Regions from separate parts of the Aestuariimicrobium soli genome, predicted to be linked through region 1. Evidence: predicted binding sites of a transcription regulator. Region 1 holds the regulator's gene; each other region holds the start of a gene.

The links. Region 1 encodes LexA, which represses DNA repair genes until DNA is damaged. Its sites were predicted from a motif close to TCGAACANNTGTTCGA; they were not measured.
Positions count from the first base shown of each region.
Region 2: ACSDQ9_RS01265 (DUF222 domain-containing protein) is a predicted target of LexA. The motif match lies at 4,746-4,761, and genes of this name have one in related genera.
Region 3: ACSDQ9_RS11015 (DUF6504 family protein) is a predicted target of LexA. The motif match lies at 5,294-5,309, and genes of this name have one in related genera.

Region 1 is NZ_JBPJSQ010000001.1:104,493-114,011, forward strand. Features, by position in the region: gene hflX (GTPase HflX) at 1-435, shown strand, start outside; gene ACSDQ9_RS00485 (ATP-dependent DNA helicase) at 601-2,565, shown strand; gene lexA (transcriptional repressor LexA) at 2,567-3,445, opposite strand; gene ACSDQ9_RS00495 (hypothetical protein) at 3,731-4,096, shown strand; gene nrdR (transcriptional regulator NrdR) at 4,365-4,904, shown strand; gene ACSDQ9_RS00505 (vitamin B12-dependent ribonucleotide reductase) at 4,967-7,846, shown strand; gene ACSDQ9_RS00510 (DUF6308 family protein) at 8,042-8,623, shown strand; gene ACSDQ9_RS00515 (ABC-F family ATP-binding cassette domain-containing protein) at 8,867-9,519, shown strand, end outside.
Region 2 is NZ_JBPJSQ010000001.1:263,220-272,738, reverse strand. Features, by position in the region: gene ACSDQ9_RS01295 (hypothetical protein) at 1-159, opposite strand, end outside; gene ACSDQ9_RS01290 (GNAT family N-acetyltransferase) at 158-751, shown strand; gene ACSDQ9_RS01285 (lysoplasmalogenase family protein) at 756-1,421, shown strand; gene ACSDQ9_RS01280 (MOSC domain-containing protein) at 1,430-1,999, shown strand; gene ACSDQ9_RS01275 (NAD-dependent epimerase/dehydratase family protein) at 2,058-2,834, shown strand; gene ACSDQ9_RS01270 (DUF488 domain-containing protein) at 2,812-3,177, opposite strand; gene ACSDQ9_RS01265 (DUF222 domain-containing protein) at 3,174-4,670, opposite strand; gene ACSDQ9_RS01260 (aminoglycoside phosphotransferase family protein) at 4,795-5,712, shown strand; gene ACSDQ9_RS01255 (MFS transporter) at 5,693-6,907, opposite strand; gene ACSDQ9_RS01250 (MarR family winged helix-turn-helix transcriptional regulator) at 6,922-7,365, opposite strand; gene ACSDQ9_RS01245 (MmcQ/YjbR family DNA-binding protein) at 7,386-7,823, opposite strand; partial or broken gene ACSDQ9_RS01240 (pyrimidine dimer DNA glycosylase/endonuclease V) at 7,925-7,987, shown strand; gene ACSDQ9_RS01235 (pyrimidine dimer DNA glycosylase) at 8,052-8,219, shown strand; gene ACSDQ9_RS01230 (MGH1-like glycoside hydrolase domain-containing protein) at 8,230-9,519, shown strand, end outside.
Region 3 is NZ_JBPJSQ010000009.1:33,361-42,879, forward strand. Features, by position in the region: gene ACSDQ9_RS10985 (hypothetical protein) at 1-986, opposite strand, end outside; gene ACSDQ9_RS10990 (DUF4126 domain-containing protein) at 983-1,576, opposite strand; gene ACSDQ9_RS10995 (DUF2891 family protein) at 1,605-2,657, opposite strand; gene ACSDQ9_RS11000 (LamB/YcsF family protein) at 2,843-3,625, shown strand; gene ACSDQ9_RS11005 (5-oxoprolinase subunit B family protein) at 3,639-4,310, shown strand; gene ACSDQ9_RS11010 (5-oxoprolinase subunit C family protein) at 4,307-5,203, shown strand; gene ACSDQ9_RS11015 (DUF6504 family protein) at 5,462-5,905, shown strand; gene ACSDQ9_RS11020 (SAV_6107 family HEPN domain-containing protein) at 5,916-6,350, shown strand; gene ACSDQ9_RS11025 (DNA polymerase III subunit alpha) at 6,347-9,519, shown strand, end outside.

The DNA of each region.
Region 1 (9,519 bases):
GAATCGACCAACGCCGACCTGCTCCTGCACATCGTCGACGGCTCCGATCCCGACCCCATCGGCCAGATCAACGCGGTGCGCACCGTCCTGAACGACATCGGCGCCGGTCATCAGGCTGAGCAGATCGTGTTCAACAAGATCGACCGTGCCGAGGCCGACACCCTCACCATGCTGCGCAGCCAGTACCCGGATGCGGTCTTCGTGTCGGCGCGCACCGGCGAGGGCATCGACGAGCTGCGGCGCATCACCGAGGCCAGGTTGCCGGTGCCCGAGGTCGAGGTGCGGGCGCTGGTGCCGTACTCGCGCGGCGACCTGATCGACAAGGTGCACCGCACCGGACAGTTCCTCGCCACGGAGCACACGGCCGAGGGCACGCTGGTCACCGCCCAGGTGCACCCGGAACTGGCCGCCGAGTTCGCGCCCTACGTGCGCTGAGCCGTGCGCCAGGGGGTTGTCCACAGGCCCGTGAACCCTGTCGGTGGGGTTGGCTAGTCTGAACCGGTGAGTGATCCAGACGGAACCGGTCAGCGACGGCATCGAGACGTGCTGGCCGCCGCCGTGGCCGGCTTCGGGGGCGAGGAACGCCCCGGTCAGGCTCAGATGGCCGATGCCATCGCCGACGCGTTCGACACCGGGGTGCACGCGCTCATCCAGGCCGGCACGGGCACGGGCAAGTCGTTGGGCTACCTCGCGCCCGCCCTGGAACGCTGCGTCACCTCCGACGACACCGTGGTGATCGCCACGGCCACCCTGGCGCTGCAGGCCCAGCTCGCCAAGAAGGACATTCCGGCGGCCCTGGACGCCATCGAGAAGGTGCACGGCACCAGGCCCAGCACGGCGATCCTGAAGGGTCGCACCAATTACGCCTGTCTCTACAAGATTCGCGACGGCATGCCGATGGACCAGGAGGCGCTGCTGGGCGGTGAAGAGGTCGCGCAGGCCACCAGGACCGCAGGGAGCAGTGCCGAATCGGTGATCGGCGCCGAGGTGGTGATGCTGCGCGAGTGGGCCGAGCAACAGCTCGCCGACAAGGCGCTCGCCGATCGAGACGACGCGCCCTCCCACCAGCCCCGCTCGTGGGAACAGGTGTCGATGCCCGTGCGCGAGTGTCTGGGCGTGCAGCGTTGCCCCTTCGGCCAGCAGTGTTTCGTCGAGAAGTCCCGCGACGAGGCCCGCAAGGCCCAGCTGATCGTCACCAACCACGCCCTGCTCGCCATTGACGCCATGCACGGTGGCACGGCGCTGCCCGAACACGACCTGGTGGTGATCGACGAGGCCCACGACCTGGTCTCCCGGGTCACCGGGGCGGCCTCGGACGAACTCAGCCCCGCCCTCGTCGAGCGCGTGGCCCGACGGGCGCTCAGCCATCTGGACGACGACACCGGCATGCAGCTGCTCGAGTCGGCCGATGCCCTGAAGCAGGCGCTCGACGAGGCCCCCATCGGCCGGGTCACCGAGGCCGGCGTGATGACCGACGCCTTCGCGCTCGTGCGCGATGCCGCCCGCCACGCCGTCAGCCAGTTGTCGACCAAGCCGGAGGATCGTCCGGCCGTGATGCAGGGTTCCGATGCCGAGAAGGCCCAGGCGGGGGCGGCGGTCAAGGAGGTCTTCGACATCGCCGAGCGGATGGCCGCCCTGCGCGCCGCCGACGTCATCTGGACGACCGAGCGCGAGCGGTTCGGGCGCTGGGCCCACGTGGCTCCGTTGTCGGTGGCGGGGCTGATGCGGTCGTCGGTGATGAGCACGGCCACGGTGGTGATGACGTCGGCCACCCTGAAGCTCGGCGGCGACTTCGACCAGGTGGCCCAGAACGTCGGGCTGAAGCGCAAGGAACGACTCAGCGGCATCGACGACGCGCCCGAGGAGCCAGACGAGGACACCCTGCACTGGCTGGGTCTCGACGTCGGCTCGCCCTTCGACTACCGCCGGCAGGGAATCCTGTACGTGGCGGCCGACCTGCCCAATCCGGGCCGCGATCAGATGGCCCCCGAACTGCTGGCCGAGGTGGCTGAGCTGGTGTGGGCCGCGGGCGGACGAACCCTGGGGTTGTTCGCCAGTCAGCGCAACGCGGAGGCGGCCGCGCGCCATGTACGCAGCCAGCTGACCGACCTGACCATTCTCTGCCAGGGCGACGCCCAGTTGCCGGAGCTCACCCGCCGGTTCATCGACGACCCGCACGCCTGCCTGTTCGGCACCCTGTCGCTGTGGCAGGGAATCGACATTCCCGGCGACACCTGCGAGCTGGTGATCATCGACAAGATTCCGTTCCCGCGGCCCGACGACCCGCTGATGCAGGCACGACAGCAGGCCGTCACCGATGCCGGCGGCAACGGGTTCATGGCGGTGGCGGCTTCCCATGCGGCCCTACTGCTGGCCCAGGGCGCGGGCCGACTGATTCGTCGCGCCTCCGACCGGGGGGTCGTGGCCATGCTCGACCCGCGGCTGGTGAAGGCGCGCTACGGCTCGTTCCTGCGGGCGTCGATGCCCGATTTCTGGATGACGGCAGATCGCGAGGTGGCGGTGCAGGCCCTGAAGCGGCTGCAGGCGGCCCGCGAGGACGCCTGACTCAGAGCTTGCGCATCACGGCGACGACCTTGCCGAGAATGCTGGCGTGGTTGCCGTCGATCGGCGAGTAGAGCGGGTTGTGGGGCAGCAGCCAGACCTGGCCGGGCACCCGCTTGAACGTCTTGACGGTGGCCTCGTTGTCGAGCAGGGCGGCCACGATGTCGCCATTCTCGGCGTTGGGCTGCTGGCGCACCACCACCCAGTCGCCGTCGCAGATGGCCGCATCGACCATGGAGTCGCCGCGCACCTCGAGCATGAACAGGGTGCCCTCACCGACCAGCTGGCGGGGGAGGGGGAAGACGTCCTCGACGACCTCCTCGGCCAGGATCGGGCCACCGGCGGCGATCCGGCCGACGATGGGCACGTTGACGGCGGTCGGGAAGGCGTCGTTGACCCCCGTCTCGTCGATTGTCTCGTCGATCGCGTCGAGGGGGGTGTCCGGCCGACGCGGGTCGGACAGAGGGCGCAGGGGAGTGGGTTCGCTGCCGGTCGTCCGACTCGGTGCGGCGGGCAACCGCACCTCGATGGCCCGCGGACGATTCGGGTCGCGGCGCAGGAATCCCTTCGCCTCCAACTGCCGCATCTGGTGCGCGACCGAAGAAGGTGAGGCGAAGCCCATCACCGAGGCCACCTCGCGGATGCTGGGCGGATAGCCGTTGGCCTCGATGGCGCTGGTGATCACCTCGAGGATGCGGCGCTGCCGTGGCGTGAGGCCGTCGACGCCGGGCACCTCGTCGCCGGCCGCGTTCAGGCTGCCCAGCTCGGCGCGGATGGAGGCATTGCTCGGACGACCTGGGCCCCGCTTGGCCCCTCGTCGTCTGGTCGTCGAGGGCTTGCGCCCGCTCGCCGGTGCCCCGAAGTTATCGTCTTCTCCTGCCATGCCCAGCACGCTAGGTAGAATCGAACCTGTTTTCAAACACCTGTGCGGTGTTTCGCGCGAGCAGCCCTGTCAGAGGGTCTCGAGGGCCCCCAGCCACGAAAATGTCAGAGCCCTCGTGTTCAGTGGTTCACAGGCGAGGACGAGCTCGACACGCCGGTTCATTCGAACGCTTGTGCCAATCGTCATCACCGTCTAGTGTTTTCGTACACCTGTACTTCACGGCCCTTCCGGGCCGGGAGTCGACCGGGTCGGAGGATGTCCGACCCGACACCCGAGGAGCAGATCATGACCGCAGTCGCCACCAGTCAGCTGAACCCCCAGCTGAACCCCTTCGCCGTGCCGACGAAGCCGCGCACGAGGGCTCGGCGCGATCGTGTCGTGAGCGGTCCGCGGCCGGTCGGGCCGGCGCTGCGTCCGCAGCGACGCACCGTGATTGCCCCGGCCATCCAGGGTGCAAACGTGCGCGCGTGCAGCGACGTGGCCGGTGACGTGGCTGGCGGTGCGGTGGCGCCGTTGTCGACGGCCGGCGCCCTGCGCCTGACGGATCGCGGCCTGGCGGTGGTGCTGGGCGGGTTCGCGTGCCTGGCGCTGCTGACGTTGGCCGTGCTGGTCGATGTCTTCCTCAGCTTCTCCAACGCGCCGCTGGCCTGAGGGTCGATCCCGCCGCCCACAGCCGGTGGTGGTTCAGCCCTCGGCGAGCCCCCACATTTGGTGTGGGCGTGTCGACGCCAACCGCTTGACCCAGGCCCGGGGAGTGTTTAAAGTCCCTACATCTAGTAGTTGCACGGCTGTGATTCATCCACAGGTTGTGGTCGGTTGTCCACCGAAAACCTGACTTGTCCACACCGTGTCCACAGGGTCATGCACAACCTGGCCAGGCGCCGGCGAGACCCTCGGTCAAGGAGGAGGTGGATCACCCGTGCACTGCCCGTTCTGCCGCAACACCGACTCGCGCGTGCTCGATTCACGCGCCTCCGAGGACGGTTCGTCCATTCGTCGGCGGCGTCAGTGCCCGGCCTGCGAACGGCGATTCACCACCATCGAGCAGATGCAGCTCGTGGTCGTGAAGAAGTCGGGCGTGGTCGAGCCCTTCAGCCGCGACAAGGTCGTCCAGGGTGTCCGCAAGGCCTGCAAGGGTCGTCCGGTCAGCGACGTCGACCTGGCCAAGCTGGGCCAGCGGGTCGAGGAGGCCCTGCGCTCGTCCGGGATGGCTGAGGTGCCCACCGAGGAGGTGGGGGTCGCCATTCTGGGGCCCCTGTCGGAACTCGACCCGGTCGCCTACCTGCGGTTCGCGTCGGTCTACAAGCACTACGAGTCGGTCGACGACTTCGAGGCCGAGATCGAGGCCATGCGCGAGCAGGATCCCGGAACCGCCCCCACCGCTCGACCAGAACGGCCCCGCAAGCAACGCGTGGCGTCACCGGATTCGGCCCAACCCACCCTGGAGTCGATCGGCTGAGCCGATCCCCCCAGGCAGCAGCATTCACCCCCACCCCACCCACAGAAGAGGAAGTCACAGCCATGAGCGAAACCACCCGCTCGACGCGCCGTTCGGCCAAGAAGTCGAACGGACTGACGATCGACCGCGTCTTCACCACCGAGGGCACCCACCCCTACGACGACGTCGTCTGGGAGAAGCGCGACGTGGTGCAGACCAACTGGAAGTCCGGCGAGACCGTGTTCGAGCAGCGCGGGGTGGAATTCCCCTCGTTCTGGAGCCTGAACGCGTCGACGATCGTGACCACGAAGTACTTCCGTGGCGCCGTGGGCACCGATGCCCGCGAGACCAGCCTGCGCCAGCTCATCGACCGTGTGGTGAAGACCTACACCCAGGCCGGTGTGGATCACGACTACTTCGCCACCGCCGACGACGCCGAGATCTTCGAGCACGAACTCACCTGGATGCTCCTGCACCAGTACTTCAGCTTCAACTCGCCGGTGTGGTTCAACGTCGGCACCCAGAGCCCCCAGCAGGTCTCGGCCTGCTTCATCCTGTCGGTTGACGACTCGATGGACTCGATCCTCAACTGGTACAAGGAAGAGGGCTTCATCTTCAAGGGTGGTTCGGGCGCCGGCCTCAACCTGTCGCGCATCCGCTCGTCCAAGGAACTGCTGAGCTCCGGTGGGACCGCCTCGGGACCCGTCTCGTTCATGCGTGGCGCCGACGCCTCCGCCGGCACCATCAAGTCGGGTGGCGCCACCCGCCGTGCGGCCAAGATGGTCGTGCTCGACGTCGACCACCCCGACATCGAGGAGTTCGTCGAGACCAAGGCGCGCGAGGAGAACAAGATCCGCGCGCTGCGCGACGCCGGCTTCGACATGGATCTGGGCGGCCGCGACATCACCTCGGTGCAGTACCAGAACGCCAACAACTCGGTGCGCGTCACCGATGAGTTCATGCGCGCCGTCGAGGAGGACGGGCTGTTCGGGCTGCGTGCCCGCGGTGACGGTTCGGTGATCGAGGAGATCCAGGCCAAGGGGCTGTTCGACAAGATCGCCAAGGCCGCCTGGGAGTGCGCCGACCCGGGCATCCAGTACGACGACACCATCAACGCCTGGCACACCAACCCCGAGACCGGCCGGATCACGGCGTCGAACCCCTGCTCGGAGTACATGAGCCTCGACAACTCCTCGTGCAACCTGGCCAGCCTGAACCTGCTGAAGTTCCTCACCGAGAAGGACACCTTCGACTCCGAGACCTTCGTCAAGGCCGTCGAGCTGATCTTCACCGCGATGGACATCTCGATCTGCTTCGCCGACTTCCCGACCGAGGCGATCGGCCGGACCACCCGCGACTACCGTCAGCTCGGTATCGGCTACGCCAACCTGGGCGCGCTGCTGATGGCGCTCGGCAAGGGCTACGACTCCGAGGGTGGCCGCTCGCTGGCCGCCGCCATCACCTCGCTGATGACCGGTGCCGCCTACCGTCGTTCGGCCGAACTGGCCGCGGTGGTGGGGCCCTACAACGGCTACGCCCGCAACCAGAGCGCCCACCAGAAGGTGATGCGCAAGCACCAGGCCGCGAACGACGACCTGCGCACCCTCACCTCGCTCGACGGTGACGTGCACAAGGCCGCCACGCGTGAGTGGGAGAACGTGGTCAAGCTCGGCAAGACCAACGGCTTCCGCAACGCCCAGGCCTCGCTGCTGGCCCCGACCGGAACCATCGGCTTCATGATGGACTGCGACACCACCGGCATCGAGCCCGACTTCTCGCTGGTCAAGTTCAAGAAGCTCGTCGGTGGCGGCTCCATGCAGATCGTCAACCAGACGATTCCCCGCGCGCTGAAGAACCTGGGTTACTCCACCGAGACGGCCGAGGCCATCGTCGAGTACATCTCCGAGAACGGTCACGTGATCGACGCCCCCGGTCTCAAGCCCGAGCACTACGAGGTCTTCGACACCGCCATGGGCGCCCGCTCCATCAAGCCGATGGGTCACGTGCGCATGATGGCCGCCACCCAGCCCTTCCTGTCGGGTGCGATCTCGAAGACCGTGAACCTGCCCGAGTCGGCCACCGTCGCCGACATCGCCGACGTCTACCTGCAGGGCTGGAAGCTGGGTCTCAAGGCCCTGGCCGTCTACCGCGACAACTGCAAGGTCGGTCAGCCGCTGTCCGACGGCAAGAAGAAGGTCGAGTCGACCCCCGAGCCCGAGGCCGCCGTGGCCACAGCCCCCGAGGTGCGCATCGAGTACCGTCCCCGCCGCACCCGTCTGCCCAAGTCGCGCACCGGTCGCACCACCTCGTTCTCGGTGGCCGGGGCCGAGGGTTACCTGACCACCAACGACTACGCCGATGGTCGCCTCGGTGAGGTCTTCCTCAAGCTCGGCAAGCAGGGTTCGACCCTGGCCGGCGTGATGGACGCCTTCGCGATCGCCATCTCGGTGGCCCTGCAGTACGGGGTGCCGCTCGAGACCTACGTGCAGAAGTTCACCAACCTCAAGTTCGAGCCCGCCGGCATGACCGACGATCCCGACGTGCGGATGGCCCAGTCGATCATGGACTACGTGTTCCGCCGACTGGCCCTGGACTACCTGTCGTTCGACGAGCGCTCCGAGCTGGGGGTCTACACCGCGGCCGAGCGGGCCCGGTACGTCGAGACCGGCACCTACATCTCCGAGGAGGACGAGGCGCAGATCTCCGAGGCCGAGCAGCTCAAGAACGACGAGGCCGACAACCGTCGCTTCGACGAGGCCGGAGCGAACCAGCCCTCGCTGGTTGCCGCCGAGCCCGTCGTGGCCCCGGCTCCGTCGTCGGCGCACACCACCGCCGAGCTGATGGAGGCGATCACCGGACTGTCGGTGGATGCCCCCTTGTGCATGACCTGCGGCACCAAGATGCGTCCGTCGGGTTCGTGCTACGTCTGCGAGGGTTGCGGTTCGACCTCGGGCTGCAGCTGATCCGATCCATGGCCACCACCGGGGCGGCACCCTTCGCGGGGTGCCGCCCCGGCGCCGTTTCCGGGGCATCGCCTCGGCGGCGGCTCTCGCGAATCCGACAACCCTCCCGCGGTGAACCCCCTGTGAGACCATGTGCAGGTGCAGCAGACACTCGGGCATCGCAAGGATTGGGCCGGCTAGGCCGTTGAGCACTACGTGGATCCCTCGCGACACTTCGCGTTCGCCACGTATGACGTGGAGCCACTGCCGCGCGAGGGCGGCGGACTGCGGCCCGAGGATGTGCTCGCTGCCAACCTGTTGAGTCTCCGCCTGGGCTGGCAAGAGGTCATCCCCTTGTTCGCAGCCGGTGACGGGCCGGCCCAGCGACTCCGCGCATGCTTGGATGAGGCAGTAGTCGCCATGCGCGCCGCGCCCAACTTCGAGGCGCACCCGGACGAGGCGTCGCTGGCTGACACGTATCGAGCGCTCGCCGCCGCAAACGAAGCGACCCGAGACGTAGCCGGGTGGACGCCAGTCACCGTCTCGAAAGTGCTGCACAGATTCGCCCCGCACGCGGTCCCAATCGTGGACTCCCGCGTCCTCGCGTTCCACGACGTGAGCCGCGGCGAGGGCGCGAAGCTTCGGGAGCGCATGTGGCGGGACGTGCGCGCGAACCTCGACTGGCTCGCGCCACTCGCCGCCGCGAACACGACCCCCGACGGGCGTCCTCTCACGGTCCTGCGGGCCACAGACATCATCATCTGGACCCCGCCCCCGCAGGAGAGCGCCACCAAGTGATCCGAAACTGCCGCTCATCGCACCTGCCGGGCGGGTGGAGCCTCTATGGGGCGATGGGAGGCAGTTTCGGATCATCGGTGGGGCAGGGGCAGTCCCCGGATCCCAGTGGGGGAGCCAGCAACTCGGTGGCAGCCGGGCTTCGCCACCGTCTAGCATGGGTGGCATGACTGATCGCTGACGCGCACCGGCCGCACCTCGCGCCGCACGTGTTCCTCCGTCCACCTCCTGCAGTGGAGCTCAGTCATGCACCCCTCTTCCGCCTCCTCCTTGGCCCCGTTCGCCTTCGACGGCGTCTCGTTCACCCACGACGGCCACCCTCTGATCACCGACCTCAGCTTCGGTGCCGCGCCAGGTCAGCGGGTCGCGCTGATCGGCGAGAACGGCTCGGGCAAGTCCACCGTCCTGAACCTGGCCGCCGGACGACTGCACCCCCAGGCGGGCACCGTCACCCGACCCGCCCCGGTGGGCGTGATGGACCAGCACCTGCCCTTCGACGAGCACGACACCGTCGCCGACGTGCTGCACCGCTCGCTGGCTCCGATCCGGGAGCTGCTCACCAACCTCGACGACGCCGCGGCGGCGATGGCCGACGACGAGCGCGAAGCGGCCCGCTACGCCGCCCTGCTCGACGACGCCGAGCGGGTGGGAGCGTGGACGATCGACCAGCGGGTGGAGGAGACTCTGGCCGGGCTCGGCCTCGCCGACGTCGCCCAGCACCGCCGGGTGTCGACCTTGTCGGGCGGCCAGCGCTCCCGCCTCGCCCTGGCGGGCCTGCTGCTCAGCCGACCCACCGGTCTGCTGCTGGACGAGCCCACCAACCACCTGGACGACCAGGCGCTCGACTTCCTGGCCCGCGAGCTGGAGTCGTGGCCCGGGCCGGTGCTGTTCGCCAGCCA
Region 2 (9,519 bases), 160 kb from region 1:
GCCGTCGGCCCCCTGCAGGAAGACGTCGCCGAAGATCGACGCGGCCACGGGCGTCAGGTCCTGGTCCCCGAGCACCCAGGCCCAGTCGTCCAAACCGCGCGCGAATGTTTCGGGCGAGAACTGCCTGATCAACTCCGCGCTGCCTAGCATCACCCCCATGGAGTCCACCTCACACGTCATCCGGCCGCTGACGCCCGACACGTGGCCAGCGTTCGAGGCCATGGTCGAGCGTCACAACGGCATCTTCGGGGGCTGCTGGTGCACCTATTTCCACCCGTCCTGCGAGGATCGCGCACCGGGTTACGAGGGCAGTCGGGCCTACAAGAAGTCGCTCGTCGAGGCCGGACGAGCCCACGCCGCCCTCGTGATGATCGCAGACGAGGCCGTCGCCTGGGCCGAGTTCGGCCCACCCGCGGAGCTGCCGAACCTGCACCACAGCAAGCAGTACCTCGCCGAGGCGGACCTGCTGCCCGACTACCGCGTGACCTGCATCTTCGTCGACAAGGCGCACCGCCGACAGGGCTTCGCGCGGATCGCGCTCGACGGCGCCCTCGACCTGATCGCCCAGCAGGGTGGCGGCATCGTCGAGGGATACCCCCACGAGGTCGGCGAGAAGCGCATGAACAACTCCTTCGTCTACAACGGCACCCGTGCCATGTACGAGCAGGCGGGGTTCGAGTTCATCCGCGCCAAGGGGTTGAAGAACACGGTCATGCGGCGCAGCGTTGCCGCATCGGTGGCTGAGGCATGAGCGCATGACCGGGGCCCGCATCGCCATCGTGGCCTTCGTCCTCGCCACGCTGACCAACCTCATCTCACTCGCCGCCGGCGCCCACCTCGTCTCGGAGTGGAGCCAGAACCTGATGATCCCCTGCCTCGTCGTGGCCCTCCTACTCTCCCCCACCACCCCGGACGCCCCCCTGCCCCGCCTGCGCCGCGGCACCCTCGCGGGGCTGCTGTTGTCGTGGCTCGGTGACCTGCTGCCGGGGTTCGTCCCAGACGACCTCGCTTTCCTGGTGATGGTGGGCGCGTTCCTGTGCGGACACCTCGCGTTCTGCTGGGCGTTCTGGCCGCTGCGACGAGCCAGCCTGCTCGGACGCCCCGGCGCACTCCCCTCGCTGGCGGCCTACGTCGTGGCCTACGTGGTGTTGATGGCCGCCGTCTGGTCCGGGGCCGGGGCACTGCGGGTGCCGATCCTCGTCTACGGACTCGTGCTCACGCTGATGGCCGTCCTCGCCACGGGCGTGCACCGGCTGGCCACCCTGGGCGGAATCCTGTTCATGGTCTCCGACTCCCTGATCGCGCTGCAGGCCTTCCGCGGCTGGCACGGTGCGGCGGTGCCGGTGGCCATCATGGGCACCTACGGGGCGGCGTGCCTGCTCATCCTGCTGGCCGTGCTGCGGCGTCTCCGTCGGCCATGATGGACGACATGACCGACACCGCCGGGACAGACACAGTCGCACCACCCACGGTCAGGGCCGTGCACCGCAGCCCGTCCCACTCCTTCAGCAAGCAGACCCTCGAGCAGGTCACCCTGGTCGAGGGCATCGGGGTCGAGGGCGACGCGCACGCCGGTGTCTCGGTCAAGCACCGGTCCCGGGTCGCGAAGAACCCGTCCACGCCCAACCTTCGCCAGGTGCACCTGATGCACCAAGAACTCTTCGACCAGCTCGCGCTGGTCGGGCACGAGGTTCGTCCCGGTGACCTCGGGGAGAACATCACGACTCAGGGTCTCGACCTGCTCGGCCTGCCGGTGGGGACGAGGCTCACGATCGGCGAGGCCGTGATCACCGTGACCGGCCTGCGGAACCCCTGCAACCAGATCAACGACTTCCAGCCCGGGCTGCTGAAGCAGGTGCTCACCACCACGGACGACGGCGAGGTCGTCCGGCTGGCGGGCGTGATGGGCATCGTCTCCCGCGGGGGCATCGTGGCGACGGGTGACCCGATCGAGGTGACCCTGCCTCCGGAGCCACTCCTTCCCCTGACTCCCGTGTGACCAGCCCCGTGAGACCGACCTCCCGTCCGGCGACCCCGGATCGGCCATGATGGGCGACATGACCAGCACCCCGACCCCTCGACGCGTCCTGATCACCGGAGCCACCGGCGGCATCGGTCGCCTGCTCGCCGAGCGCCTGCGCGACGACTACGACCTGGTTCTGCAGGGCCGGCACCGCCGCGACGACAGTCCCGACGACCTGCGCCTGGCCGACCTCACCGACTACGACGACACCCTGGCCCTCATGGAGGGCGTCGACACCGTGGTGCACATGGCCGGGTCGGCCGCGCCGGATTCCAGTTGGGACGACGTGCTGCAGGCCAACATCATCGGCCTGCGCAACGCGCTGGAGGCGAGTCGCGAGGCGGGCGTGCGCCGGTTCGTGTTCGCGTCGTCCAACCACGCAATGGGCATGTACGACCGACTCGGTGAGTGGCCCGTGCACGAGACGACGCTCCCCCGGGGCGACTCGCTGTACGGGGTCTCGAAGATCTTCGGTGAGGCGCTCGGCCGGTTCTACCACGACGAGCACGGCCTCGACTTCATCGCCCTGCGCATCGGCTGGAGCAGCCCCCGCACCAACCCCGGCGACCCCGACCTGCTGCGCGCCATGTGGCTGAGCGAGGACGACACCGAGCAGGTGGTGCGGTGCGCGATCGAGGCCGACGTCACCTTCGGCCTCTACTACGCCATCAGCGACAACCCGAACCGCCGCTGGGGCCTCACCAACACCATGCTCGAGCTGGGCTACCGCCCCAAGGACCGCTGGACCGACCACTCGGACGAGCCGGAGGACCCCCGACAGCCCAGCCCTACGCGCTGGCCGAACGGCTGATCAACCAGTCGCGCAGCACGGGCACCTCACTGCGATCGAGGTTGCGCGCCGCCGTGAGCAGCGTGAGTCTCGGCTGCCCAGCGAGGGCGGTCAGCGCCTCGTCCGCGGCCGGGTTGGCGTCCAGCTCGGCCAGGTAGCGACGGGTGAACTCGGGCCATCGTCCCTCGAGGTCGGCGTGGAACCACCGACGCAGGTCGTCGGACGGTGCGAGGTCCTTGTGCCAGGTGTCGAGGGCGGCGCGCTCCTTGCTCATGCCCCTCGGCCACAGCCGGTCGACCAGCCAGCGCAGGCCGTCGTCCGGGGTCGGCTCGTCGTAGACGCGCGACATCACGATCTCGGTCACGGCAATCCCTCCCCTGCCCTGCCACCACCAGTCCGACCCAGGCTGATCGTGCCCGAGGGCGTGACCAGGTAGCGGTACTTCTTCGGTGAGGTCCACAGGAAACAGCCGGGCACCGGTTGCGACACCTGCCAGTCGGCGAAGGTCTTGGCGCGATGGGCCTTCCGATCCAGCGGCCCCAGATTGTCCGTTCGAGTCTGGTGCAGATTCTGTTGCCTGCGATCGAGCCAGTCCTCGGTCTCGAGCACCTGATCGTCTGGTGGCCGATAGGGAACGGTGTGGTCGAGGTCGCACCTACTGGCCCGACGGGTCGAGAAGGGGAACACACTCACCGGGTTGCGCATCGTGATCGCCTCGCGCATGCGCTCGGGCACCTCGTAGGCGTCCGACGGCATCAGCGCGTCGACCTGCAGTACCGGACGAAGCGTCACCCGCTGATGCCCGAGCAGATCGCGCGCCCAGCCCACCAATTGCGGGCCGAGATCGCGGGCCCGCATCAGGTTCTGTTCGACCGACTCCCCCAGTTCCAGCGTGTGGTCGCTCAGGTGAACGACCAGTTCGGCCCGCGGCAACAGCAGTTCGGGATCGACGGTGATGGTGCCGCACGTGTGCCCACGCTGCCCACGAGCGGGGCACTCCACGTCGAGCGCCCCATCGTCGACGAGCGCCGGCGCCTCCGCCGCGGCGCTCGCCTGCAGCAGTTGCAGAGCTCTCGCGGGCGATGCCAGCAGGCCCAGTGCCTTGGATCGGCGCACGTCGAGGTCGTCGCCGTCACCACAGGTCTTCAGGATGGCTGCCAGCTGGCTGAGGCGCGCGTCGAGGTGCTTCGCGTCGACCGCATCGAGGGTCGCCAGGACGAAGGCCGTGGCCCCGTTGGTGGTGGCGTCGACCCGCACCCGCCGCCCTCGGCGCGCTGCATCCCGGTCACGAGTCGCCTCGTCCGGTACCGCCTTCGCCACCAGAGCGCGAGCATGCCGCAACAGTCTGCGGTGACTCATGCCCGTAGCGGTGGGAGCCAGCCGCGCGTCGACCCACTCGGCCTGATCGGCCGTCAACCCCTCGGTGACGTCGGCGATGTCACGGGCCTGCCACACCTCGAGCCGAAGACTCTTGACCAGGAACCAGACCCCGGGAAGGCGATGCTTCACGGCCAGGGCATGGCGCATCAGATGGAAGGCCGACTCCTTCGACATGCGCATGGCGGCGCCCACCTCGAGGGCGGCGAACTCCGCGACCAGCGGGCTCCCCTCCCCCGCGATTCGCACCAGCCGCTCACCGTGCATGGCTCCATGTCGAGGTCGTCCATCGTCGTCGACCATCAGCTCACGCCCGGACAGTTCCGCATACTCGGCCGCCGCCTGGAATTCGGCCAGCGCCGCCTGCCGCTTCAGTGTGCGAATGTGGGTCAGGGTGTCGAGTGCCTCATCGGTGGAATGGTGCACGACGCACACCAATGACAGCTCTCCCGCGAGCTCGTCCACCAAAGTCGTCGTCATGCATCCATTGTACGATTCGAAGCCGACAATTCCCAGAGGTCAGACGAGAAATCGAGCCCTGTTCAGGCACTATTTTCGAACACATTTCGGCCGATGTGCCAGGGCCCCCTGACAGACTGGTGCCATGACCGACCAGCCTCGCCCGCCCGCCGGCATCACCCTCGACGACGCTCCCCCACTGGCGGGGTCCCGCTCGGGGTCGGCGGTGCTACCGGGCCACCTCGGCGATCGACCCGTGGTGGTCAAGACCACCCTGCACGACTCGGACGAGGCCACCGCCCGCGCCGACCGTGAGCTGGCGGCGTTGCTCGAGCCGGGGCTCACGGTTCCTCGTCCGCCGGTGTTGTTCCACGAGGTCACGCAGGGGTGGACGACCATCGTGCTCCCCCGCCTCGAACGCGCCACCCTGAGCGACGCTCATTGGCGTCACCTGCTCGACGATCTGGCCTCGCTGCACGCCTCGACACCGCCCGACCGCCCGCGCTGGCACTCAGAACCCTGGCCGGGTCTCGACCCCGTGGCCGACCTGGCGCTGTTGCGTGAGCTGTGGGACGACGACGAGTCCGGGGCGGCGCTCGCGTGGGTGACGGACCATCGCCACGTGCTCGCCGACGACGCTTCCGCGGGCCCGGTGGAGTTCACTCACGGTGACTGCCACCTCGACAACGTGGTGCTCGACACCACCGACGCTCTCGCGGGACGACCGCTGCTGATCGACTGGCAGTCCGCCGGCTGGGCCAGGGGCACCGACGACCTCGCCTTCCTGCTGACCCGAGCCACCGCCGATCCCGGGCTGGCCGCCCTTCCGGGTCGCGACCTGATCGTGCGCTGGTACGCATCGGCCCGCGAACGCCACGGCCGAGGCCCGCTGGCCGCGGACGACCTCGACCGAGCCATCACGGCCCGGCAACTGCTGGTGCTGGCCTTCCAGTACCCCGCCTTCGCCGCCTACCTGTCCCCCGCGGCCACCGGGCGCCTGCGCGACGAGTTCGTCCGTCTCACCACCGGCGCCACTGCCGACTTCAGGCGTCGCCGACCGTGACGGCCTCGGCCTCGATCTGCGAATCGACCGGCTCGGCGCCGTGGCCGGGGGTGGCATCGAGACGCCGCAGGTCACCGCGAATGGTCGAGAGCACGATCACGGCGAGCAGCACGGCACCGGCGCCGACGTAGAACGGCACGTGCATCGAGCGCTCCCCGAGCTTGCCGGCCAGCCACGGGGCGATGGCGCCACCGATGAACCGGACGAAGCTGTAGGCCGACGAGGCGACGCCGCGAGGGGCGGGCGAGATCTTCATGACGGTCTCGGTGATCAGCGTGTTGTTCACCCCGAGCGCGCCGCCCGCGAGCACCACGCACACCACCAGCACCGTCTTCGCCTCCGTGTAGATGCCCATGATGGCCAGCAGCACCATGAACGTGACCAGCGCGCCGACGAGGCCGGCGGTCGTGCCGAACGTCCGCTGCACCCAGGGCGCCACCAACACCGATGACAGGGCGAGCAACAGGCCCCACCCGAAGAAGACGAGGCCGACACCGTGGGCATCCATGTCGAGGGGGAAGGGGGTGAACGCCAGCAGGGTGAAGAAGCCGAAGTTGTAGAGGAACGCGGTGATGCCCACCGTGAGCAGACCTCGGTGACCCAGCGCCTTGATGGGCGCCTTGATCGACGTGCGCTCGCCGGTCGGCTCGGTCGCCGGCAGCACCAGTGCGGTGGCGATCAACCCCACGGTCATCAGCACGCTCACCCCGAAGAACGGGAACCGCCACGACAGGGCGCCCAGAGCACCACCGAGCAGCGGCCCGGCAGCGATGCCCAGCCCCAGAGCGGCCTCGTAGAGCACGATCGCCTGCCCGACCGAGCCCTTGGCCGCGGTCACGATGGTGGTGAGGGCGGTCGCGATGAACAAGGCGTTGCCCAGGCCCCAGACGGCGCGGAAGGCGACGATGCCGGGGATGGCGTTCTGCAGGCCGGCGGCCCCGGCGCCGATGATGATGATGCACAGCCCTATCAGGAGCGTCTTCTTGGCGCCGATCCGGCTGGACACCCAGCCGGCGACGAGCATCGCGACGGCCATGACGGCGTTGTACGAGGTGAACAGCAGCGAGACCTGCGACGGGGTCGCGTTCAGTTCGTCCGCGATGGGCTTGAGAATCGGGTCGACCAGGCCGATGCCCATGAAGGCGATGACGCAGGCGAAGGCAACGGCCCAGACGGTCTTGGGTTGGCGGAACAAGAGATCAGTCCTTGTCAGGGTGTGGTCTGGTCAGGGTGAGGGTCGAGCCGGTCGACCAGCCCGCTGAGCACGGCCACTCCGGCACGGAGCCGATCGAGGTCGGCCGCGTCGAGCTGGTCGAGCAGCGGGGCCAGTCCGGCGGCGCGCACGCCCCGGGCCTTGGTCAGCGCCGCGCGGCCGTGCTCGGTGAGTTCCACGAGGCTGGCGCGGGCGTCGGACTCGTCCGGGATGCGGCGCACCAGTCCGGCCGACTCCAGGCGGTTGACCTGGGCGGTCACTCCCGGCTGCGAGCTGTGGTCGGCGAGGGCCAAGGTGGTGATCCGCACCGGCTGCAGGTCATCGATGTGACCGAGCAGTCGGGCCTGCGCGGTGGGCACGCCGACATCGGTGCGCGCGCTCACCCACCGGTTCAACCGGGCGGTCAGCCGCAGCACCTCGTCCGCGACCTCATGACTCATACATCACATTCTTATATAACTTACTTATCTTGTCCAGCCTGGCGGTCGAGTTCCGCCACCAGCCGCGTGCCCGCCGTCCGTCGGTACGACAGTTCCACCAGTTCGGCCACCTCGCGCCAGTCGACCTGGTCGGCGGGTCGCTGTGCAAGGTTGAGCCCGATCCATCCCGATGGCCCGTGGTAGGCGGGCACGAAGACCCGCCCGTCGCCCGCCTGCTCGCTCTGGGCCAGCAGTGCCGCGCGCTCGTCCGCATCGGGCAGCACGACCACCGCCTGGGCCCAGCGGTCGTCCCAGTGGTCGCCCTTGACCGTGGCCCCGAAGATGGCGAACACCTTCGTGGTGCAGAACACCGGACGACCGTGCGACTCCTTCTCGCTCGCTCCGGGCAGGCTCAGGCAGATCTCGCGGAGCCGAACCAGGTAGGGATCGTCCGCGGTGTATCGGGCCGGGTGCGCCATCGTGACCTCCTCGCTGTGGCGCTCACCAGTGTGCTGCAGCGCCGCTGGCGAGCGGCCGTAACGTGGCGATCATCATGATCGAACCTCGGAACCCCTGACCCATGCGTGTGTGGTCCCTGCACCCCCGTCACCTCGATCGGGCCGGTCTGGTCGCCTGCTGGCGCGAGGCGCTGCTGGCCCAGGCCGTGCTGGCCGGGCGCACCCGGGGCTACACCCACCGAGGGTCAGGTGGCGCTCGAACGCGACCACCTGCAGGCCAAACTGCTCGTCCGCTCCCCCGACGTGGGGCCACTGCCCCGCCGGGTCGACGTCCACCCGCTCTTCCGGGTCGTGCCCGGCGACGTCGAGCCGTGGGAACGCGCCCAACCCGTCACCGACGTCACCCTTCCTGACTAGGGTGCGACCTGTGACGGACACCACAGCCGAACACCACCGCCTCGCCTCTTCGGTGGACGACGACTCTGCCTGGCGCCGCTGGGGCCCCTACATGGCGGCCCGGCAGTGGGGCACGGTGCGCGAGGACTACTCGGCCGATGGCAACGCTTGGGAACACTTCGACTTCGACCAGGCCCACCTGCGGGCCTACCGGTGGGGCGAGGACGCCATCGCCGGGGTCTGCGACCGGTTCGGCTTCGCCAATCTGGCCGTCGCGCTCTGGAATGGTCGCGACGACCGACTGAAGGAGCGCCCCTTCGGGCTCACCAACCCGCAGGGCAACCACGGCGAAGACGTCAAGGAGTACTACTGGCCGCTCGATGCGCTGCCCACCCACGCGTTCGGCGAGTTCCTCTACCGCTACCCGCAAGCGGCCTACCCCTACACCGACCTCGTCGAGGCCAACGCGCAACGTGGGGCCACCGATCGCGAGTACGAACTGCGCGACACCGGCATCCTCGCCCAGGACCGCTTCTTTGACGTCACCGTCACGCACGCCAAGGCTCACCCCACCGACCTGTGCATGGTGGTGCGCGCCACCAACCACGGCCCCGAACCCGCCCCGCTGCACCTGATTCCGCAGTACTGGTTCCGCAACACATGGGCCTGGGGACGCGACGATCGGGTGCCGTCGATCACCGTCGGCGACGACCATGCCGACCACACCGAGGTGGTCAGCCGCCACGCCTGGCTCGGCGAGTACCGCCTCGCCGTTGACCACCCCGAACGGCTGGGGGCGCCGACGGTGCTGTGGTGCGACAACGAGTCCAACGCGCAGGCGTTGTGGGGGCAGCCCAACCCGAGCCCACACCCCAAGGACTCGGTCAACCGGGCCATCGTCCACGGCCAGACCGACGCGTGTCGGGCTCCGTCCGCCGACGGCAGCAGCGGCACCAAGGTTGCCTTTTGGTTCCACACCGACGCCGTCGCTCCCGGCGAGACCATCGAGGTGCGGGTGCGTCTCACCCATCACAGCCACGAACTCACCGACCCCTTCGGCGCCACGTTCGACCAGACCCTCGCCGACCGCCGTCGTGAGGCCGACGAGTTCTACGCGGCCGTGATCCCCGCCGAGGTCAGTGACCGCGAGCGCGCCCTCACCCGCCGCGCCTTCGCCGGCCTGTGCTGGAACAAACAGGTCTACCGCTACTCGGTGCGCGAATGGCTGCAGGGCGACCCGGCCCAGCCCGCTCCCCCGCCGTCGCGTCGCGCCCAGGAACCCTGGGGCCGCAACACGGACTGGACGAACCTCGATCTGGCC
Region 3 (9,519 bases), on a different contig from region 1:
GGGGAGTCCCAGGTGGACGTGACCGCACGTCCTTGCCAGCGCCACGTGACCACCGGCCCGGACTCATCCATGTGATCGACACACTCCGACACCACTCCCATCGGAAGGTCATTGTCGTCGTCTCGTGACTCGAAGACAGGGGCCCACACCCGTGGTGCGGGGCCCCACGGCCACCGGGGACGTGGCGGGACAGGAAGCGTCGCATCGACCTCGGCCCGTGCCATCGCTGCGCGGGCCGGAAGGCCACGGTTGTGGACGCCGAGGGTCCCGGCCCGAGCGACCAGAAGGTCGACGAGGCGACTCAAGGGTTGCACGTGGCGGGTGTCGGTGTCGATCAGATGCCACCGCCCGAAGATGCGTTCGACGGACCAGCGGGAGGAGAGCAACGCCGGGGCACGGCTGTCGCCGGTGACTTCAGAGTGCTCGGCACCCGCGCGTATGGCCATGCTGTTCCAGAGCATCACCAGCCTGGGATCCCTCAGCTCGGTCGCCAACTCGCCCATGGTCGTGCGCGGAAGGAGATCGCGAAGGTCGGCATTCGGGTCGAACGGTCGCTCTGTTCCGTGGCGTCTCAGCCCTTGCCACAGGGTGTCGGCGCGATCCAGCAGTCGCGCCCACGACTGGGCCTGGGAACGACCGACCAACGGTTCGAGCGCGCGAATCTGCGCGCCCCGGTCGGTGGGCAGGACCACCTCAGTGCCATCGAAGAAGCGATGCGTCGGTGGCGGGGCCTCGACCAGTTCGAGGTGCGCGGCGTTGAGCACGCCAGCCATGGGTTGGCCGGTCTTGGTGAACAGGTCGCGCCAGGCGGCGGGGAGGGTGGTGATCGGTGGTTCGGCGCCGGGAGCGGGTTGCCCGGGGGTGTCGACGAGTTCGACGACATGCCCCCAGCGGGCCAGCCGGGCGGCGACCGAGAGCCCGACCAGGCTCGTCCCGTGCACCCTGACGTCGGGCTGGGCGGGGCTCCTGGTGGTGATGCTGCTCATGTGGTGCGAGGCTCGCGCCCGAGCCAGCGTCGGATCGCCCGGTAGCCCTTCTTCACCCGCGAGAACGCGAACCACACGATGATCGCCGTCGCCAGCAGCAGCACCCCCGCGATGCCGGCGGCGACCAGCGGGAAGCTGGCGGCCAGCGCGGCCACCCCCACCACACTGACGTCGCCCGCGGTGGACGCGGCCACATTGGTGACCGGCTCGGGCGAGGTGTTGATCGCCAGTCTCAGTCCCGACTTGGTGACGTGGCTGAGCAGCGCCGACACCCCGCCGACGGCGGCCAGGGCGATGGTGAGCAGGCTGCCCGACTGTCCGGCGATCAGGGCACCGATCACCGCGCCGGCGATGGGACGAATGAACGTCGAGATGGTGTCCCACGCCGAGTCGAGGTAGGGAATCTTGTCGGCCACGAGCTCGAGCACGGCGAGCACCGCCATCACGATCAGCACGTCGGTGCGTTGGAACCCGGCGGGCACGCTCGGCTCGTGGGCGAAGCGGCCCATCAGGCCCAGCACCAGCACCGTGGCATAGGCGTTGATGCCGCTCGCCCAGCCCGAGGCAAAGGTCATCGGGAGCAGTTCCATGGGCTCACAGTAGGGCCGCGGTCACCGCTCACCCGGGATTGGGCTCCATCAGGGTGGCGAGCAGGGCGAAGCTGACCAGCCAGTGGGTGCTCATGAAATGCCCGTGGGTGATGGCCTGCGTCGCCGAGGCCACCTGGGTGTCGGACGAGGCCAACGCCGCCTCCCGCCGCGGCCCCTCGAGGTGGGGAGCGAGGGCGCGCAGTTGGGCGGCCCGGCTGAGGGCCAACCCGTGCAGGTGCACGGCCTGACCGTCGGTCTCGTCCAACACCACGGGGGTCTCGAGCAGCCGGTCGCCAGGTTCCGCGAGCACGGGGAGGAAGGTGTTCAGCCAGCCGCCGAACTCGCCCGACGGCAGCACGCGGCGCATCAGGTCGGCCTCGCAGAGGGCGGGAGACAGGAAGTCGGCGCCGCTGGGTTCCCACTGGCTGGGGTAGTCGAGGTCGTTGAGGAAGAAGCGGTGCGCGGCCTCGTCGATGGCCCGCACGGCGTCGTCGACCCCGAGGGCCTCGTAGGCGTCGCGGGCCAGGGTGAGCCCGAAGGCGGTGTTGGAGTGCACCCCGTGGCGGATCGGGTGGGCCAGCTTGGGGAGCCACGCGATCAGGTGGTCGGCCACCTGGTCGGCGACCGGCTGCAGGGAGGTGGCCCATCCGCGGGCGTTCGTGCGGAGGGGGTGGGTGGTGTCGGCGGCCAGCGCCGTGGCGGCGGCGGTGAGGGCCGCGACCCAGCCCCATCCGTAGGGACGTTCGTAGCCCGGGTTGGCGGCCAGGTAGTCCGTCTCGACGCGTCCGTTGGCCTCGGTGAGGCGCTGGTCGAGTTCGGCCACGAGGGCGGCTCGCGTGTCGTCCGCGATCGAGGAGGAGGCGTGGTGAAGCAGGGTGATGGCCGACCACTGCATGTGCGCCGAGGAGTGCCAGTCGAGGCTGGCGTGGAACATCGGGTGCAGGCGGGTGGGGGTGACGTCGCAGTCGTCGGCGGAGCGGCTGGCGTGGGCGGCGGCGTAGGGCCACGGGGTGCGGAGCACGTCGACGATGGTGTCGGCCCAGGCGTCGGCGTGCGGGGTGAGCAGAGTGGCAAGCGACATGAGGTCGAGCGTAGTTGGCGGGGCGCGGGTGGGTGCGCGGGGGTGCGCGGGGTGAGGGTCGGCGAGGCGGGTCTCTGGGGAACACCGCTCCGAAATGGCGTCCCGGAACTGCCTGTCCGGCCGCGTCCCACGGCGAGGGCGCCCACTGAGGGAGCATCGGGGGCCGGAGCTTGCGAGAATGAGGCATGCGCATCGACCTGAACGCCGACCTCGGGGAGTCCTTCGGCTCGTGGACGATGGGCGATGACCAGGCCCTGCTCGACGTGGTCACCTCGGCGAATGTCGCCTGCGGGTTCCACGCCGGCGACCCCAGCGTGGCGCTGGCGACCCTGCGAGCCGCGGCCGAGCGAGGGGTGGTCGTGGGGGCCCACGTCGCCTATCGCGACCTCGCCGGGTTCGGCCGCCGGTTCATCGATGTGGCCCCGGACGACCTGCGGGCCGACGTGCTCTACCAACTGTCGGCGCTGGCCGGGATGGCGCGGGTGGCTGGCGCGAGGCTGGCCTACGTGAAACCGCACGGGGCGCTCTACAACGCGATCGTCACCCATCGCGGTCAGGCCGAGGCGGTGGTCGGGGCGATCGCCGACTTCGACCGATCACTGACCCTGCTGGGGCTGCCCGGGGTGGCCCTCGAGCTGGCCGAGCGCGCCGGGCTGACCACCGCGGTCGAGGCATTCGCCGATCGTGGCTATCGGTCCGAGGGCACCTTGGTGCCCCGCCGCGAACCCGGGGCGCTGCTGCATGACCCGGACGAGGTGGCCGCCCGCATGGTGCGGCTGACCACCGAGGGTGAGCTGACGGCCGTCGACGGATCGACGGTGGCCGTACGGGCCGACTCGATCTGCGTGCACGGCGACAGTCCCGGTGCCGTGGCGATGGCGACCGCAGTGCGGGCGGCGCTGGCCAGCGCGGGGGTCGAGCTCGCCCCGTTCGTCCACCCGCTCGACCACCCAGTCGCCGACGCGTGAGCGGCTGGCTGCCATGAAGGTCGACCTTCGTCGGTTGGGGCTCACGGGGCTGCTGGTCGACTGCGGATCGGCCCCGGCCCGGCGGGCGTTCGCGGCGGCCCTCGACGCCCGGATCGACGAGTTCCCGGGGGTGCTCGAGGTGGTTCCGGCCGCGTGCACCGTGGCCGTGCTGGTCGACTCCGAGCAGCGGATCGCCCCGCTGCGGGACTGGCTGGTCGAGCTCGCCCGCGAGGCCGAGCCGGCCCACGAGGGAGAGGGGGAGCAGTATCCGCCCGCGTCCCGCGGCAGGGGCGTCGACCTGGTCGTGCCCGTGACCTACGACGGGGTCGATCTCGCCGCGGTGGGCGACCTGCTCGACCTCACCCCCGCCGAGGTGGTGGCCTGGCACACGGGCCAGGTCTGGACCTGTGACGTCACCGGTTTCATGCCCGGCTTCGGTTACCTCACCGGCGAGCACCCCCGCGAGGTGCCGCGGCTGGCCAGCCCTCGTCCGCGCATTCCTGCCGGCTCGGTCGCGCTGGCCGGGGTCTGGACCGGCATCTATCCCGGGGAGTCGCCGGGAGGCTGGCAGCTGATCGGACGCACCGATCTGGCGATGTTCGACCCCACGCGCTCCCGGCCGGCCCTGCTGGCGCCGGGCACCCGCCTGCGCTTCGAGTCGGTGGGACGAGGGGCGGGCGGATGAACCGGCCCCAGAACGCGGTGCTGCGGGTCGTCGACCCCGGCCCGCTGACCCTGCTCGAAGATCTCGGACGAGTCACCGGTGCCGCCATCGGCCTGCCTCGCGGTGGCGCCGTCGACCGCGCCGGCCTGCGCCTGGCCAACCGGCTGGTGGGCAACCCCGAGCACGCCGCTGGGTTGGAGGTGCTGTGGGGTGGGCTGGTGGTCGAGGCCTTGGCCGACACGGTGATCAGCGTCTGCGGCGCCCCCGTGTCCGTGACGATCGACGGACGAGCCGAGCGCAGCCACACCGCCGTCCCGGTGAGGGCCGGGGCCGTCATTGCGCTGGGCCGTTGCGTGCTGGGCCGTTGCGTGGTGCGCGGAGTGAGGCCCCTCGTCGCGGTGGCCGGTGGTCTGGCGGGTGAGTCCCTGCTGGGGTCGGTGTCGGCCTCGCCGGCCGCCGGCCTCGGCAGGGCGCCCCTGGTGGCCGGTGACCTGCTGATGAGTGCCGGCCTGCCCACGACCCCGTGGATCACCACCGACCTGGGTCTGACCGTCGGCCACGACCCGCACCGCCCCTTGCGGGTGATCGGTGGCCCCCGCGACGACTGGCTCACCGACACCGCCCGGGGGCTGTTCGCCACCACCGGCTGGCGGGTGGGCCCGCAGTGCGATCGGGTGGGGATCAGGCTCGAGGGCCCACCCCTGGCCTGGTCCCACCCCGGGCGCGAGTTGCCCAGTGAGGCCGTGGTTCCCGGGGCGGTGCAGGTGCCTCCCGAGGGTCGTCCGTTGGTCTTTCTGGCCGACCATCCCACCACCGGCGGCTACCCGGTGGTCGGGGTCGTCCACCCCGACGATCTCGACGCGTTGGGGCAGGCCGGCCCCGGCGACGAGGTGCGTTTCCGCTGGTGGCGGTGACCTCGGCGGGATCGGCACCGATCGAGGTCGGGAGCCGTTCGCGGGAGGGCTTGACGTTGTGTCGGAGGGTGCTCCTATAGTGGTACCTGTTCGAACACCTGTTCGATTGCGAGAGGTCACCCACTGCTCGCCATCGCCGATCGGGAACTTGGGGAAGGGCCCGCTCGGTTCGACAGGTCGGACGAACACTGGGACCGCTCCGGCGTGGTCGGCTTCGACCCCCGGCCACGTCGGGGCTCCCTTCACGGGTCGAGTGTCATGCCGGTTTCGGCGAGGTCAGGCTCGGGGAAGGAGCCCAAGGTGCGCAGGCGTGGGGATGCGATCGAGGTCAGGCTCGGCAGGATGGACGATCCCGCCCAGTTCCTGTGGCGGGACCAGCTGTGGCGGGTGCTGGCGATCGAGAGTCGGTGGATCGAGTCCGGGGAGTGGTGGACGTCGGCCCAGGTGCGCGCCGCCCGCGGCGACGAGGACTGGCAGCACGGCCCCCTCGGTGGGGCGGCCGGAACCGCCACCCTGAGCCGCGAGGTCACCACGCCCGCTCCTCGTCCCTCGACCGGCGGTGCGGACGACGCCGACCTGCTGCGGGAGTGCGAGGTCTGGCGCGTCGAGGCGGCCAACGGCATGGCCGGCAGTCGCGGTGTCTACGAACTGGCCCACACCTTCCACGACGGCGCCTGGCACCTGCGCGCCGTGATCGACTGAGGGGCGGGCGATGTCGAGTCATCCCAGCAGCAGCCCGACCGTCGCGCGAGTGGCCGACCGTCATCGGGTCGACCTGGCCCACCTGCAGGGGCTGGTCGTCACGGCCGACCTGACCCCCGACGCGGCCGACCGCTACCTGGCGGCCCACCATGCCCTGCGCGAGACCGCCGCGCTGGCGCTGGCGGCGCGCAGTGTCCACACCCCGGTCAGTCATGCCCGGCACCTGTGGACCGGACTCGCCCACCTCGCCCCCGAACTGGCCGAGTGGGCGGGCTACCTGGCGGCCATCCAGCCCCGCCACGACGCGACCGTTCGCGGTGAACTGCCGATTGGCGACCGCGAGGCCGACGATCTGGTGCGCGACGCCCAGACCTTCCTCGAGGCGGTGGGGCGGTTGCGGATCGACGCCCGCCCGCCGGTCGCGGGCGGGGGGAGCCGACGATGAGCGATCCCTTCGTGCACCTGCGGGTGGCCTCCGGTTACTCCTTCCAGCACGGTGCCTCCCATCCCTCCGCGCTGGTGGCGAAGGCGGCCGAGCACGGCCAGTCGATGCTGGCCCTCACCGATCGCGACGGTCTCTACGGGGCCATCCGGTTCGCCAAGGCCTGCCTGCAGCACGGGGTCTCGCCCGTGCTGGGGGTCGACCTGGCGGTGCCCGAACCGACCCGGCTCGGTGCGGCCGGCGCGCCCCGCCGCACCGCGGCCCGGGGCGGCGAGATCCGTGACCAGCGGCATCCGCGGGTGGTGGCCATGGCCTCGTCCAAGCGGGGGTGGGCGAGCCTGTGCAGGCTGGTCTCGGCCACCCATCTGGCGGGTGAGCGCGGACGGCCCGAGAGTTCCCTGGACCAGCTCGAGCGGCACCTCGACGACGTGGTGGTCACCCTGGGCAGCGACTCCGCCTTCGGGCTGCGCGTGGCCGCACGCGACCGTCGCGGTGCCGAGACCGAACTGCGCCGCTGGACCGATCGGCTGGGAGCCGAGCGGGTGGTCGTGGCCGCCACCAACCATCAGGTGGCCGGCACCGGGGTCAACTCCGCCGCCCAGGCCGGGGGCATGGTGGCGCTGGCCGACCGGTTCGGGCTGCCGGCCGTGCTCACCAACCAGGTGCGCATGGCCGAACGCCACCAGGCCGCCACCATCGACGTGCTCGACGCGGCCCGCCGACTGGTGCCGCTCGACCTGCGCAACATCGACCGCCGCAATGCCGAGGGCTTCCTGAAATCGGGCAAGGCGATGGTCGAGATCGCCGAGCAGGTCGCCGACCTGGCCGGACGAGGCACGGGTGGCGCCGAGCGGCTGCTGCAGGACACCCGCACCCTGGGGCTGCGCTGCCAGCTCGACCCGCGCGCCGACTTGGGACTGGGCGACATCCACCTGCCCGAGTTCGGGGTGCTGGGCACCACGGCCGCCGAGGTGATGGGCGTCCTGAAGCGGCGATGCGAGGCGGGGGTCGGGGCGCGGTACGGGTCGTCGCCCGAGGTGCTCGCTCGGGTCGAGCGACGCCTCGACGAGGAACTGGCCGTGATCGAACACCTCGGGTTCGCGTCGTACTTCCTCACCGTGGCCGACGTGGTCGACCTGGTGCGCGACCTGGGCATTCGCTGCGCGGCGCGCGGTTCGGGGGCCGGCAGCATGGTCAACCACCTGCTCGGCATCTCGGGGGTCGACCCGATCGCCAACGGGCTGATCATGGAACGCTTCCTGTCGCCGCTGCGCAAGGCGCTGCCCGACATCGACCTCGACGTCGAGTCGGCCCGGCGCACCGAGGTCTACGAGAAGATCCTCGACGTCTTCGGCGGTGAACGGGTGGCCTGCGTGGCCATGCTCGAGACCTACCGGGTCAGGCATGCGGTGCGCGATGTCGGCGCCGCCCTGAGCCTGCCGCCGATGGAGGTCGACGCCATCGCCAAGGCCTTCCCGCACATTCGCGCCCGCGACGCCCGCGCCGCCCTGCGCGACCTGCCCGAACTGCGGGCCGCCGGGCTGGCCGAGCGCCGCCTCGACGTGCTCTTCGACCTGGTCGAATCGCTCGACGGGCTGCCGCGCCACGTCGCCCTGCACCCCTGTGGGGTGCTGCTGTCTGACGCCACGCTGGGCGACCGCACCCCGGTCGAGGCCAGTTTCGGCGGGTTCCCGATGAGCCAGTTCGACAAGGACGACGTGGAGGACATCGGGTTGCTCAAGCTCGACGTGCTCGGCATCCGCATGCAGTCGTCGATGGCCCACTGTCTCGACGAGCTGGAGCGCACGGGGCACCCTCGTCCCGACATCGACGCCCTGGCACCCTTCGACGACCCCGACACCTACGACCTGATCGCCCATGCCCAGACGCTGGGCTGCTTCCAGATCGAGTCACCCGGGCAACGGGAACTGATCGGCAAGTTCGGCCCCACCACCTTCACCGATGTGGTGATCGACATCTCGCTGTTCCGCCCGGGGCCGGTGAAGTCCGACATGGTGGTGCCCTTCCTGAACGCCCGGCAGGGCTGGAAGGAACCGGTGTACCTGCACCCCGACCTGGTGCCGGTGCTCGAGGAGACCGGTGGCGTGGTGGTCTTCCACGAGCAGATCATCAAGATCGTCGCCGTGATGACCGGGTGCTCGCTCGCCCAGGCCGACGAGGTGCGCCGGGCGCTGGGCGACGAGGCGGGCCAGTTGGACGTGCGCGACTGGTTCATCCCGACCGCGCTCGACCGCGGCTACTCCGAGCCGGTGGTCGAGAAGGCGTGGACCGTGCTGGCGGCGTTCGCGTCGTTCGGGTTCTGCAAGGCCCACGCGGCCGCCTTCGCGCTGCCCACCTATCAGTCGGCCTGGTTGAAGCGGCACCACCCGGCGCACTTCATCGCCGGCGTGCTCACCCACGACCCGGGCATGTATCCCAAGCGGCTGATCCTCGAGGAGGCCCGCCGCATGCAGGTGCCGGTGCTGGGGCTCGACGTGAACGCCTCGTCCGACGTCTACCGGGTCGAGTGCCTGCACCGCCTCGACGACTGGTCCGACGAGCAGGAGCAGCAGGGTCTCGAGCCGGGCAGCGACCCGGCCACCGGGGTGCGTCCGCTCGACCCGCAGGGGCTTCCGCAGGATCCCGGCCACGGCATCCGGATGGCCCTGAGCGAGGTGAAGGGGATCAGCGCCATGGAGGTCGCCCGCATCGTCGCCGGCCAGCCCTACCACTCGCTCACCGACTTCTGGAACCGCGCGCAGGTCGAGGCTCCCGTCGTCGAACGGCTGGTGCTGGCCGGTGCCTTCGACCGGCTCTACGACATCGGACGAGCGGCCGCCGTGCACCGTCGCGGGCTGCTCACCCGCCGCGACCTGGTGTTGGCGGTGGCCGACCTGCGTCGGCTGCAGGTGGTGGAGGCGCGCACGGCCTCGCGGGCCAAGGGGTTGCGGCGCAGCGCTGTTGCGGCGGCGACCGGCGACGACCCCCGCGACCTCGCCCGCCGCCAGGCCAAGGGTGAGGTGGTGAACGCGCGGCGCACCGAGGCCTTCGCGGGGGTGCAGTTGGCCCTCGACTTCTCCGATCCGGGGGTCGAGGACGAACCGGACGCAGCCGGGCACCCCCCGTCGCGCCCTGTCGCGGTGGGGCCCGGGGACGTCACCCCCACGGGGCT